DNA from 3 places in the Pseudodesulfovibrio mercurii genome. Region 3 is predicted to be linked to each of the others. Evidence: predicted binding sites of a transcription regulator. Region 3 holds the regulator's gene; each other region holds the start of a gene.
What was found. The regulator sigma-54, encoded in region 3, starts transcription at its own class of promoters, with help from an activator protein. The targets are predictions, from matches to a motif close to CTGGCACGGNNNNTGCTT.
Positions count from the first base shown of each region.

Region 1 (4,474 bases), 1.2 Mb from region 3:
AAACCGGCATCATGGAGGTTTGTCTGCTGTGCGGCCTCTGCCTTTCGCCGTTTCTCTTCCTGTCGCCCATGCGCTGGCTGGCCTCGGGCACGGGCATTGCCGTTGCGCTGGACCTCGGCTTGGTCACGGCCGCTCTCGCGTTCACGCTCATGCTCGGCGGGCTCCGCACCACTCCGGCTCCGACGGCCGCCACCCTGGGACTGGCCGAACCGCTCTGCGCCGCGCTGCTCGGCTTCCTTTGCCTGAACGAGGCGGTCACGCCGCATGCGGTCGTCGGCATCGCCTGTCTCATGGGAGGAGCCCTGATCCTCTCTGTCTGGCCATCTCCTTGCAATTCGTTGAACAATCGGCCAAAAATCCATAACCGGACGTGAGAAGCGAATGGAGAGAATGAACGATGAAGGACTTCGACATAGGCACACTGCGTAACGTCAGCCGAAAAATCGTTTTGACACCAGAAATGCAGGCCCTATGGGAATCCATGGCCGTAGGGGTAGCCGTGGTCAACGCCCAGGGCGTCTGCGAATACATGAACTCCATACAGCGCCGCACGGATGGGTTCACCCACATCAACGTAGTGGGCCAACACATCACGAACCTCTATCTCCCCCACGAACGCGATCTCATTCCGACCATGGAGTGCCTCCAGAAGAAGGCCCCCCTGCTGAAACGCGCCTACTGGTACAAGACCACGAACAACTATCTGGCCAGCACGGTCACCGATTTTTTCCCTCTCTTCGACAACGGCGAAATAGACGGCTGCATCGCGTTCATCATCTGGCTCGGCCCCACCCTGATCAATGGCAAACGGGACAGATGCAAGGCCCCGGCCTTTTCCGGCCATACCTCCGGCCTCTATACCTTTGACAGCATCGTGGGCCGCAACGCGCAGCTGCTTGACGTCATCCATGCGGCCAAGGCCGCCGCGAAGACCTCGGCATCGGTCATGATCTGGGGAGAATCGGGTGTGGGCAAGGAGGTTTTCGCCCAAGGCATCCACTCCGAAAGCGAGCGAAGCGGCAAGCCGTTCATCCCCGTCAACTGCGCGGCCATTCCGGAGAACCTGCTGGAAGGCATTCTGTTCGGCACCGTCAAGGGAGCCTATACCGACGCCACGGACAAGGCCGGCCTTTTCGAAAAGGCCGACGGCGGCACCCTCCTGCTCGACGAGCTGAACTCCATGCCCCTGACCCTGCAGACCAAGCTGTTGCGGGTTCTGCAGGAAAAACGCGTCTGCCGCCTCGGCTCCTATTCGGAGATTCCGGTGGATGTCCGCATCGTCAGCGTGCTGAACGAGCCGCCCCTGGCCGCCGTGGAGCGCGGCATCCTGCGCCTCGATCTCTTCTACCGGCTGGCCGTGGTCGGTCTGGAGATTCCGCCCCTGCGCGAGCGCAAGGACGACATCCCCATCCTGGCCCACTCCTTCGTCGAGGTCTCGGATCTGCGCGCCGATCACAAGTCGATCCGTTTCTCGGACGACGTGTTCCAGCAATTCCTGGAATACAGCTGGCCGGGCAACATCCGCGAGTTGGCGCACGTCATCGAATGCTGTCTGGTCATGCTCGGTTCCGCGGACGTCATCACCGACTCGTGTCTGCCGCCGCACTTCCGGAAGGCGCACATGCATGCGGAACACGCTGCCGCACCGGCGGCCTCCACCGCGTCCGTTCCGGTCGAAGCGAGCGCCGTCAGGTCCTATTTCGACTACGCCGAGGTGCAGCGCGGCGAGGTCGTCCCCCTCAAGCAATGTCTGAACGACTATGAGCGCCACTGCATCCAGAACGTGCTGCGCGTGACCGGCGGCAACGTCGCCAAGGCCGCCCGCATCTTCCGGATGACGGCGGCTGGCCTTCGGTACCGCATCAAGACGCTCGACATCTCCGACGGCTACTGAGCCGCCTTCGCCGACACCACCGACCCGCCCCGGCGGCCGGGCGAAAGGAATCTTTTCTAAAAGAAAGATTTCCTCCTAATCGCAAAGAGATATTGCTCTCCCTCATCGGGGTTTTCTCTAAAATAGTCCCAAAAATCAAGGATGTTAAGCAAAACACCCGACTGGCACGCCTTGTGCTACCCGGCAAGGTATTCGCCCCATTTGCGGCGTAAATGTACAAAACCCAAACCGGGAGAAATCGCTATGACGCAAATCGAGTCCAACAACTCCAAGAAGCAGGCCATAGATGCAGTGGCGAGCATGCCTTTCGACATGACAAAGGTGGCCACAGGCCCCACGGCGTACAAGATCAACTGGGAGACGATTAACGCGAGGTTCAAGGAATACAAGGACTTTTTAATGGAAGCGCCTCAGGTGATGGACCCGGAGCGCCTCCAGTTCCTGCACGATGTATACACCGAGTACAACGGTGAGCCCGTTGTATACATCCGCGCCAGGCTGCTTGAGCGGGTGCTGACCCAGAAGAAGATTTTTCTCGACGGCAACCCCATCGTCGGCACCCTCACGGGCACGCGTTGCGGCGTCTATCCCTATCCGGAGTGGAACGTCCAGTGGATCAAGGACGAGATGCAGATGGCCAAGATGACGTCTCTTGGCGAAATGAAGATTCCCCGGGAGACCGAGGACCTGCTGAAGCAGACCTACAAGGAATGGAAGGGACGCACCTGCATCGACCTGAACAACAAGATGTTCAAGGATATGTTCGGGTTCGATTCGCACCCCTACCACAAGGCCGGCATGTTCTACGAGAACGTCAGCGTGGCCAGCGGCTCCGGCATCGCCGACTACCCCAAGGTCCTGAACCACGGCATGCGCGCCGTTCTCGACGACCTGAAGGAGCGCCTGCGCAATTGTCCCACCACGCTGGCGGACAAGGAGCGTTTCGACCTCTACCGTTCCATGATCGTGGTCTGCGAGGCCGTCATCGCCCATTCGCACCGCTACGCCGAACTGGTGGAAAATGCCGCCGCCGAGGAGACCGACCCCAAGAACAAGGCCGAACTCCTGGAGATCGCGGAGATCTGCCGCCGCGTGCCCGAATTCCCGGCCCGCAACTTCCGCGAGGCCATCCAGTCCTTCTGGTTCATGCACGTGTGCATCGAGACCGAGCAGATGGCCTGCGCCACCTCGCCCGGCCGTTTCGGCCAGTACATGTATCCCTTCTACAAGAAGGACATCGAAGAGGGTAAGCTGAACCGTGAGCAGGTCGTGGCCCTGCTGAAGCTGCAATGGATCAAGCACATGGAGCTGGCCGAGTACCAGGGCGGCTCCTACGCCAAGACCCTTTCCGGCCACACCGGCCAGACCATGACCATCGGCGGCCTGGACAAGGACGGACGCGACGCCAGCACCGAACTCGAGGTGTTGCTGCTCGAGACCCAGATCCAAGCGCGCGGCATCCAGCCGACCCTGACCCTGCTCTATCATCCGAAGCTGTCCGAGTCCTACATGGGCAAGGTCGTGCAGTGCATCCGCGGCGGCTCGGGCCAGCCCCAGATCCTCAACAACACCGCCGTGATCGAGCGCACCCTGGCCCGTTTCGCCCAATACAAGGACGGCATCACCCTGGAGGACGCCCGCAACTGCGGCAACTACGGCTGCGTATCCACCGGCATCTGCGGCAAGGGCAGCTTCATCACCCAGGAGGACCAGCCCTGTCTCGCCAAGATCATAGAAATGGTGATGTACAACGGCAAGGACCCGCGGACCAAGAAGCAACTGGGCGTGGAGACCGGCGACATCACCTCGTTCCAGAGCTTCGATGAGCTGTACGACGCCTACAAGTGCCAGTTGAAGCACCTCTTCACCGTCTCGCGCAAGCATTCCGACCTGTCGCAGATGGCCCGCCTCCAGGTGGTTCCCAGCGTGCTGCGCTCGGTGATGTACGACGGCTGCATCGAAAAGGGCATGTGCGAGGAGGCCGGGGGAACCCGCTATCCGCAGGTCAACCCGATCATGACCGCCGGTATCGACGCGGCGAACTCGCTGCTGGCCATCAAGCACCTCGTCTTCGACACCAGAAAGATCACCATGGAGCAGCTCATGACGGCCATCAAGGCCAACTTCGAGGGATACGAGGACATCCGCAAGATGTGCTACGACGCGCCCAAGCACGGCAACGACTATCCGGAGATCGAGGAATTCGTGCAGCAGTACTACCACGACGTGGACGAAATCCACAATTCCATCGGCCCCGATTGTTTCGGCTACCGCACTCCGCTCGACGCCTACTCCCTGTCGTACCACAACTACTTCGGCGCGCTCATGGGAGCGCTTCCGACCGGCCGCAAGGCGGGTGTCGCCCTCACCGACGGCTCGGTCTCGGCCATGCCCGGCACGGACCACGAGGGCATAACCGCCCTGATCAAGGCCGGCGCGACGGCCATCGACACCGTCCGCTACGGCGCGAACCACTTCAACGTCAAGCTGGTCCCCGCCGCCCTTGAAGGCCCGGCCGGCACGCGTCTGCTGAGCTCGCTGCTCAAGACATACTGTGATCTCGGCGGCTCGCACATCCAG
Region 1 is NC_016803.1:1,759,630-1,764,103, forward strand. It holds gene DND132_RS08010 (DMT family transporter) at 1-374, shown strand, start outside; gene DND132_RS08015 (sigma-54 interaction domain-containing protein) at 482-1,894, shown strand; gene DND132_RS08020 (glycyl radical protein) at 2,195-4,474, shown strand, end outside.
Region 1: a site for sigma-54 is predicted at 2,056-2,073, ahead of DND132_RS08020 (glycyl radical protein). Genes of this name have one in related genera too.

Region 2 (4,474 bases), 750 kb from region 3:
AGGATCATCTCCTCAAGCCGCTTGAACAGATCGGTCTGCCAGTAGATGAAGAAGGTCATGTTCGAGGCCACGATCAGGCTGATGACCAGCCCCAGGGCCCCGGCATTGCGCGACGGCGCCAGGTAGTGGACGATGATGTGCACGACCAGGAACGAAACCAGGATGACCCCGATCAGTACGGACACGTCCGCTGGACGTCCTTCGAACAGGGCGAGCATCTCGGTCGGTTCGTTGTACAGCATCACCGAGCACAGGAACAGCGCCAGGACCAGAAGCAGGAAGTCCTTGAAGACCCTGACTGATGCGATTGCTACCATGTCTCTTTCCTCCCTCTCGTTCCCGAACTATTCGCTCTTGATGGCGGCCAGCAGTTTCTTGGCCGCATCGGCATTGGCGCAGTTGGGACAATTCGCGACCTTCTCGAGCAAGGGCACGGCTTTATCATTCTTTCCGGACTGCTTGTAGGCATATCCGAGGTGGTATTCGATATCCGGGTTCTCCCCGGCGTTTTCCAGGGCCTTTTCCAGGACCTGCACGGCCTCGTCGTTGCGGCCGTTGACGGCCAGGGCGTAGCCGAAGGTATCCAGGACCGCGGGCTCGCCGGGCCGCTGCATGTAGGCGGTATAGCTCAACCGCAGCGCCTCGAGCCGGGTCTTGGGATCCCTCAGATAGAGCATGGCCAGGTTGTTCAGGGCCGGGACATAACGCTGGGACAGCTGGAGCGCCTTGTTGTAGCTGTCCACCGCCTCCTTGTCCTTGCCCAGCAACGTGTAGATGTTGCCGCGGATGGTCACGGCCATGTAGTTGTTCTCGTCGCGCTTGATGGCCGCGTCGATGTAGCTCAAGGCCTTCTTGGTCTCTCCGGAGGCGAGATAGACGTTGCCCAGCGCCACCAGGATGGACGAGTTGGAATCGCAGAGTTTCTGTCCTTCTTCCAGGGTCGCCAACTGGTTGGCCTTGTCGCCCGCCCCGCCGTAGATATCGGCCAGGGTCAGGTACCCCAACGGCTGGTCGGGGTAGAATTCGATGATCTGCTTGGCCGAACCCACGGCCTTGTCGAAGTCGCCCTTGAGCATATAGGTCCGGGTGCGCAGGCCCAGGGCCGCGCTCCGGCTGTGCTCTTCCAACTCGTCGCAGAGTTGCAGCACGTCTTCGTACCGCTTCATGGACAGCAGGACCTGGGCCCGGAGACGCTCCAACGAGGCGTTGAAGGGCAGCTTGCCGCGTCCGTCATCGAGCACGGCCAGGGCCTGGTCCGGCTTGCCGCCGCGCACCAGGCTGCCGGCATAGCTGAGGTAGGCCTCGGGACTGTTGGTCTTGAGCGCTTCCTGGAAGCTCGCCTCCGCCTCATCCGGGCGATGCAGGAGTTGCAGCACCAGGGCCTTGCCCAGCCAGGCGCGGACGTAGTCGGGCTTGCGCTCGAGCAGGGCCGTGTATTCCGTGAGCGCGCCCTCGGGGTTCTTCTGGGCCAGGTGCAGGGCGGCGAGGGTTATGTACGGATCGGAATTATCCGGATTGCTCTCCTTGGCCTTGGTCAGATATTCCTTGGCCTTGTCGACGTTGTTGTCCGAGAGTTCCACCCGTCCGAGCAGGAAATAGAGCACGGAGTCCGTCTTGCTGCCGTTCAGGCCGCCTTCGAGGGTGGCCCGGGCCATGTCCTTCTCACCGTTCTTGATGTAGAAGGCGGACAGAATGATCATGGGCCGGATGGAATCCGGCGAAGCGGTCACGGCGCGGGCCAGGTCGGTCTCGGCCTGCTTCATGTTGCCCATGGCATAGTTCAGCGCACCCATCTTGAGGTACGTCGCGCTGTCGTCGGGCCGGTTCTTGGTCACGGCCTCGTATTGCTCGATGGCCTCTTCGGTCTCGCCCTTCATGGTCAGGGCGTCGGCCAGGGTCATCCGGGCGGCGACGTTGTCGGCGTCCTTTTCCAGGACCTTGCGGGCCTCGGCCATGGACTCGTCAACCCGGTGCTGCTGCAGGAGGATCATGGAGATCATCTCACGGGCCTTGAGATAGTCGTCGGCGCGGTCCGCGGCCACCCGGAGATGGCTGATGGCCGTTTCCAGATCGCCCACGGCGTAGTAGCTCAGGCCCAGGAAGAAATACGAATCCGCGTCGGGCCGGATGGATATGGCCTTGTGGTAGGCGTTGATGGCCTCCTGGTAGTTCTTCTGCAAATACATGGACAAACCGACGGTCTTGTCGGCGTACGGCATCTTGGGCGCCATGGACCGGAGTTCCTTGGCCAACTGGGCCGCGGTGTCGAACTTTTTCTCCTCCAGCATGGCCTGGGCCTTGATATACTTGGCGTAGGCGTCATGGGGATAGGCGTCGCTGATGGCGGTGAAGGTCTGCCGGTAGGCCTTCTTGTTCTTATCCTCCAGCTCGCGGCCGGCCTTGAAGTACAGGGCTTCGCGGTTGGTCGGGTCCTTGGCCAGGACCTCGGCGATGGCCTTGTCCGCGGCGTCCTTCCGGCCCCGGCTCTTGTAGACCTGGGCCAGGCCGATGCGCGCCTCGGTGTTCTCGGGGGCCAGCTGGAGCGCCTTGCTGAACCATTCCTCGGCCTGCACGTCATTGCCGCCCTCAAGCAGCAGGTGCCCGAAGAGCAGTGCGCCCTCCACGGATTCGGGGTAATCCTTGCAATACGCGGCCGCGTACTCCAGGGCCTTGGGCTTGTTCTGGGAAAGCCGCTCCAGACGGGCCAGGTCGTACCCCAATTCCTTATCATACGGATTTTGCAGCTGGTACTTTTCGAAATTCTTGCGCGCCTGGTCCAGCTTGCCGGTGGCCAGGTACGACTTGGCCAGACCGAGCCGGGCCTTCAGTTCATTGGGGTGCTCATCGAGGATCGTCTTGTAGATGACGATGGCGCCGGAATAGTTGCCGTCGTTCCGGTACTGCTCGCCCTCTTCCAGCATATTGGCGACGTCGTTCTTCCCGCATGCGGCAAGAAGGACAATGATCATGGTCAGGTAGACAAAATTCTTCAGTTTCACGGCATCCTCCAAATATGATGCTCCGATTCCTCAGGCGGAGCCCACCATATAGCCAGAATCATGCCAGGAGGACTGTTCACAAAAAAATACATTAAAAACGAATGTTTAAGCTAGATATATTCCTTATATTAAACGAAACGGACCCCCCTGAAGTCCGGTTTATCCGGACTTTCCGTTTTCCCCGAAAAATGATCCCGGAAGGCAATCAGCTTTCTAAAAAAAGACGAGAAAAATTCTAAAAAAAAGTCCCGATAGTTTTCCACAGATCATGACGTTTATTTCTGTATCGAACGGTCATTTCCAGCGAATTGATATCGATGTCGATACATAAACCATTTTACCATTGATTTTATCAATGCACGCACCCTCAACCTGAACTTATGGCATTATTCATATATATATCGAATAGATATATTATGAATAAGCGAGTTGTCCGCTTTTCCCGGATCAAAACGAGGGTCATTTCCGGACACAATGCATCGGGCAGGACTTGAGCGTGTCCGATCTCACCTCGATTTGCGTTTTTTTGCACAAAAGTCGTGGACGATGAGCCTGTGGGGGCCATATCTTTCCGGTTGGCACCCCGGCGCGAAATTTGCTATTTGATATAGCCATCAACGAGAACAATCGGACCACAATGATCGCCACCATCGCCTGCCAGAATCTTTTCCACGACAAGCTCCGTCTGGTCGTGACCCTGACCGGAATCGTCTTTTCCGTGGTCCTGATCACCATCCAGGTGGGCCTCTTCCTCGGGTTCACCACGACCATCTCGTCGGTCATCGACCACTCCGGGGCCGACGTCTGGGTGACCTCGCCGGGCGTCAAGAACTTCGACATCGCCCTGCCCCTCAAGGAGAGCAAGTATTACGATACGCTGTCCGCGCCGGGCGTGGCCCGGGCCGCCAAGTTCATCACCCAGTTCGCCAATTGGAAAAAGCCGGACGGCGGCCAGGAGTCGATCCAGATCATCGGCTTCGAACCGGCCAAGGGCATGGGCGGCCCCTGGGGCATGGTGGCCGGGTCCACCGACCTCCTGGACCTGCGCGACGGCATCATCCCGGACCAGCTCTACGTGGACAAGCTCGGCGTCCCCAGGCAGGGGGTGGTCGTGGAGATCAACGACAAGCGGGCCCGCGTGGTCGGGTTCACCCAGGGCATCCGGTCCTTCACCACCTCGCCCTTCGTGTTCGCCAATCTGGACACGGCCTGGAAGGTTTCGAGCCTGAAACCCGGCGAATTCACATACATTCTGGTGAAAGCGGACAAGGGCGTCTCCCCCGAGGCCCTGCGCGACTCCATCCGCCGACACGTGCAGGGCGTGGACGTCTACACCACCGGGGAGTTCAGCTGGAAGACCCAGCGGTACTGGATGTTCAACACCGGCGCTGGCACGGGCATCCTCATCGCCGCCTTCCTCGGCCTCGTTGTTGGCACGGTCATCGTGGCCCAGACCCTGTACGCCACCACCCTGG
Region 2 is NC_016803.1:1,333,988-1,338,461, forward strand. It holds gene DND132_RS06155 (TIGR03013 family XrtA/PEP-CTERM system glycosyltransferase) at 1-317, opposite strand, end outside; gene prsT (XrtA/PEP-CTERM system TPR-repeat protein PrsT) at 345-2,999, opposite strand; gene DND132_RS06165 (ABC transporter permease) at 3,637-4,474, shown strand, end outside.
Region 2: a site for sigma-54 is predicted at 3,049-3,066, ahead of prsT (XrtA/PEP-CTERM system TPR-repeat protein PrsT). Genes of this name have one in related genera too.

Region 3 (4,474 bases):
GCTTGGGCGACATCTCGGAGGGCAGCCCGTCGATACAGAAAAATCCCAGGTCCTCGAAGACCTTGAGGGCGGTGCTCTTGCCGGACCCGGAAAGTCCGGTGACGATCACCACGGGAAAGGGATTGGTCGAGGTCAACGGAGTCCGCCCATGGAGTTACACGCTCTTGAGGAGGGCCCAGAGCCCTTCGACGTCCTCGGCCGACAGGAACGCCTTGCGGAATTCCTCGTCCTTGAGGAGACGGGATATCTGGGCCAGGACGCGCAGGTGCATGCCCGCCACCTGCTCCGGGGCCAGGACCAGGAAGAAAATGGTACAGGGCCTGTGGTCGAGAGCCTCGAACTCCACGCCCTTGAGGCTGCGGCCCACGACCACGATGACCTTTCCCAGATCCTCAAGCTTGCCGTGGGGGATGGCGATGCCGTCGCCGATACCGGTGGAGCCCAGCCCCTCGCGGTCGAGAAGGACACGGACCGCATGGTCCGTGTCCATCTCTGGATATTGCTCGCCCAGGGGGGCGACGAGTTCTTGCAGCACGTCCGACTTGGTCTCGGACTTGAGCTCGGGAAGGATCAGTTCCTTCGCCAGGTAATCACTGAGTTTCATGCTTAGTTACCGGGGTCTATGAGGCCGTAATCGCCGTTCTTTCTCTTGTAGATAACGTTGACGCCATCGGTCTCCGCGTTGAGGAAGACCAGGAATTCCTTGTCGCGGGCATCAAGCTGCATGGCGGCCTCTTCCACGGACATGGGCTTGGGCTCGTATGCATCGCTGCCGACGATGGTGGGCGACGAACCGGAAGCAAGGTCCTCGTAGGACAGGTAGTTCATCTGCACCAATTTATTGGGACTCGCCTGCCTGGGGCGATTCTTCATCTTTTCACGCATCTTGCGAAGCTGGGCTTCCAGCTTGTCCAGGACCATGTCTATGGTGGAGTACATGTCTTCCGAGTCTTCATAGGCCGAGATGTGAATGCGATCCGAGTTCAGGATCACGTCCGCCTTGTGGCGGAACTTATCGACCAGCAGGTTGACCTGGAGATCTGCCTCCGCATCGGAAACGTATTTCGCTACCTTTTCAAAACGCTTTTCCGCATACCCCTTGAGGTGATCGGAAGGCTCGAAGTTCTTGAAAGTGAAGCTGATGTTCATACGCTGCCTCCTGGTTGTGAGTGCCAAGCAGGGACTAGAAGTACTGCTTGCGTTTTGAAGACGAAGCAATGCCCATTGCCGAGCGGTATTTGGCGACCGTACGCCGGGCGATGTTCACTTCCAGCTTTTCCTGGAGGATCTCGCCGATGCGCTCGTCGCTGAGCGGTTTCTTCGTGTCTTCGTCTGCGATCATTTGCTTGATGAGCGCCTTGACGCTCTCCGAACCCACCTGGGAACCGTCGTTCAGGTCCAGGGCCGAGTTGAAGAAGAACTTCAGCTCGAAGATGCCGTGAGGGGTCGAAACATACTTGTTGGTCGTGATTCGGCTCACGGTGGACTCGTGCATCTCGATGTCTTCCGCCACCTCCTTGAGGATCAGGGGTTTGAGTTTCGTCACGCCTTCCTCGAAGAAGGCCCTCTGGAAGCCGACAATGCTTTCGACTACTTTATACAGGGTTCGCTGCCGCTGGTACAGACTTTTCATCAACCATGCGGCGGAACGCATCTTTTCCTGAAAATATTCCTTCTCCTTGTCGGCCGCGCCCTTCATGGAATCCATGTAGAAGGTGTTCATCTGAAGGCGGGGCATGCCGTCCTCGTTGAGGATGATGACGAAGTCCTCGCCGTACTTGTAGACGAAGACGTCGGGGCTGACATAGTGCGGTTCGGTGCTGGAAAAATTGGCGCCCGGCATGGGGTCGAGGGTCTGGATCAGGTCCAGGTAGGCCTTGAGGTCCTCCATGGAGATCTTGAACTTGCGGGCCAGGGGCTTGTAGCGGTTCTTCTCCAGGTCCTCCAGGTGGTCGCGCACCAGGGAGATGAGCGTCGGATCGTCGTAGCCCAGGACCTCCATCTGGACCAGCAGGCACTCCTGCGGGGTGCGGGAGCCGACGCCCACGGGGTCGAGATGCTGGATGCGGGTCAGGACGGACTCGACCTCCTCCGGGGTGGCCTGGACCATGGCGGTCAGTTCCTCCATGGAGGCCTGGAGGTAGCCGTTGGAGTCGAGATTGCCGAGGATGACGTCGCCGATGGCCAGTTCGTGCTCGGTGAAGCTGGACAGGCGCATCTGCCAGTTGAGATGCCCTTCCAGGGAGGGCTTGGAGGCCAGGCGGGCTTCGAAGGACATGCCCTCCTCCGGCATCTCCAGGTCGCGGGACAGGGCCTGCTTGGAGGTGGAGGAGAATTCGCCGAGGTAGTTCTCCCAGTCCGCGTTGCGGACCAGTTCCTCCTCGGCCTGGGATTCGGTCAGGACCTCCGCCTTGTCCGGGACCTCGGTCTCGGTCTCGGTCTCGTCCAGGAAAGGATTCTCCAACAATTCCTGCTGCACCGTCTCCAGCAGTTCAAGCCGCGAAAGTTGCAGCAGCTTGATGGCCTGCTGCAACTGGGGCGTCATGACCAGTTGCTGTGAGAGCTTGAGCTGTTGCCGAAGTTCCAATCCCATGATTCATCACCCGCTTGAGGTTGTATTTATCGGCTGCCGGATAACGAAAATTTTTTTCATTCGGCAGCCATTTTTTTCAGTTCGACTATGTCACAGTGAATTAAAGGATGCAACACAATTGTGATAACATCCTGTTTCTATTGCAAATTCAACGGGCATATTTCTGGTATGAAAAAAGTGTACCAACCTTTGCGAACGGTGTAAATCGGGAAAGCGGAAAAAGATGCGGAAAAGGCTCAGAGACGGAAATCCTCGCCCAGATATATCTGCCGGGCGCGGCTGGACTTGACGATCTCGTCCGGCCCTCCCTCCAGGATGACCGTGCCCTCGTAGACCAGGTAGGCGCGGTCGCAGATATTCAACGTCTCCCTGACGTTGTGGTCGGAAATGAGGATGCCGATCTCCATGGACTTGAGCACGGAGATGATCTCCTGGATGTCGATGACCGCGATGGGGTCGATGCCCGCGAAGGGCTCGTCCAGGAGGATGAACTGGGGGGCGAGGATGAGCGCCCTGGCGATCTCGAGCCTGCGCCGCTCGCCGCCGGACAGGAACATGGCCGCCTGGTCCGCCAGCTTGGTGATGGTGAACATCTCCAGGAGCTCGTCGGCCCGGACGCGCTGCTGCTTCGAGGTCAGGCCGGTCTGCTCCAGGATGATCTGGAGGTTCTGGCGCACGGTCAGCTTGCGGAAGATGGAGCTCTCCTGGGGCAGGTAGCTGACCCCCATGCGGGCGCGCTCGTGCAGGGGCTTGTCCGTAAGCGGCCGCCCGTTCAGGGTGACCTCGCCGGTGTTGGGCTGGACGATGCCCACGAGCATGTAGAACGTGGTCGTCTTGCCCGCTCCGTTGGGGCCGAGCAGGCCGACCACCTCGCGGGCGTTGAGCTCGATGTTGATCCCGTGGACGACCTCTTTCTGGCCGTACCGCTTGGACAAATTGGTGGCACGCAGTCCTTCCGCCATCTACTGCACCTTGAGATTGCCGGGGGTCATGAAGATGGCCTTGACGCGCTGCTCGCCGCCGATGACCTCGGACCGGTCGTCCTTGATGTGGAAGTTGATGACTTCGCCGGTCAGGGAGTTGGGGCCGTCCTGAAGCTTGGGATTCCGCTCCATCTTGAGCAGCTGCGGACCCACCAGGTAGGTCAGCTTGCCGCAGGTCCCCTCGGTGGTCCCCTTTTTGGCCCGGACGTTGCCCTCGGCCACGATGCGGTCCACGCTGTCGGCGGAGAACTTCTTGTCGGTCCTGGCCGAGAGGTAGGCCGAGAGCTTGTCGGCCCACAGGGTCAGCTCGCCGTGGGTGGCGACCACGTTGCCCACGAAGGCGATGACCTTGCCGGTCTCGTCGTAGGTCATGCGGTCGGAGGTGATCCTGACCGGCATGCGGCTCGGGTCCACGCCCACCGGGACGGGGGCGGGCGGCGGGGTTTCGGCCACCTCGGCCTTGACCTCGCCCTCGCCGGAATCGGCCTTGGGCGCCGGGGCGGGCGCGGCCGGCGTCTCCTCGACCACCTTGAGATACTTGGCGTTGGCGTAGCCCACGGCCTTGGCGAGGTCGCGGTCCTTTTCACCCAGTTCGAACACGGCCACCCAGCCGTCCTTGGGGAAGTCCGTGCGCACCCGCTGGCCCTTGGCCAGGGTGACCACGTGCTCCGCTCCCGGGGCGGGCGCCTTGCGCACGTTCAGGTTGACCATGGCCTCGCGCACCTCGCCCCAGTCCTGGGCCTGGGCCCGAACCGGCACCAGCAGCAGGGCCAGCATCAGCAGCATTCCCGTATGGCGAACCGTTTTTCGCAACGTCTTATTCCTTGTTTTCGATCAAAGGGCTCTTTCCCAGCCCCTCGGGGGCCAGCAGGGCTTCCACCCCGCCCGCGGCCACCAG
Region 3 is NC_016803.1:587,956-592,429, forward strand. It holds gene rapZ (RNase adapter RapZ) at 1-136, opposite strand, end outside; gene DND132_RS02760 (PTS sugar transporter subunit IIA) at 155-604, opposite strand; gene hpf (ribosome hibernation-promoting factor, HPF/YfiA family) at 607-1,149, opposite strand; gene rpoN (RNA polymerase factor sigma-54) at 1,184-2,593, opposite strand; gene lptB (LPS export ABC transporter ATP-binding protein) at 2,830-3,555, opposite strand; gene DND132_RS02780 (LptA/OstA family protein) at 3,556-4,362, opposite strand; gene lptC (LPS export ABC transporter periplasmic protein LptC) at 4,394-4,474, opposite strand, start outside.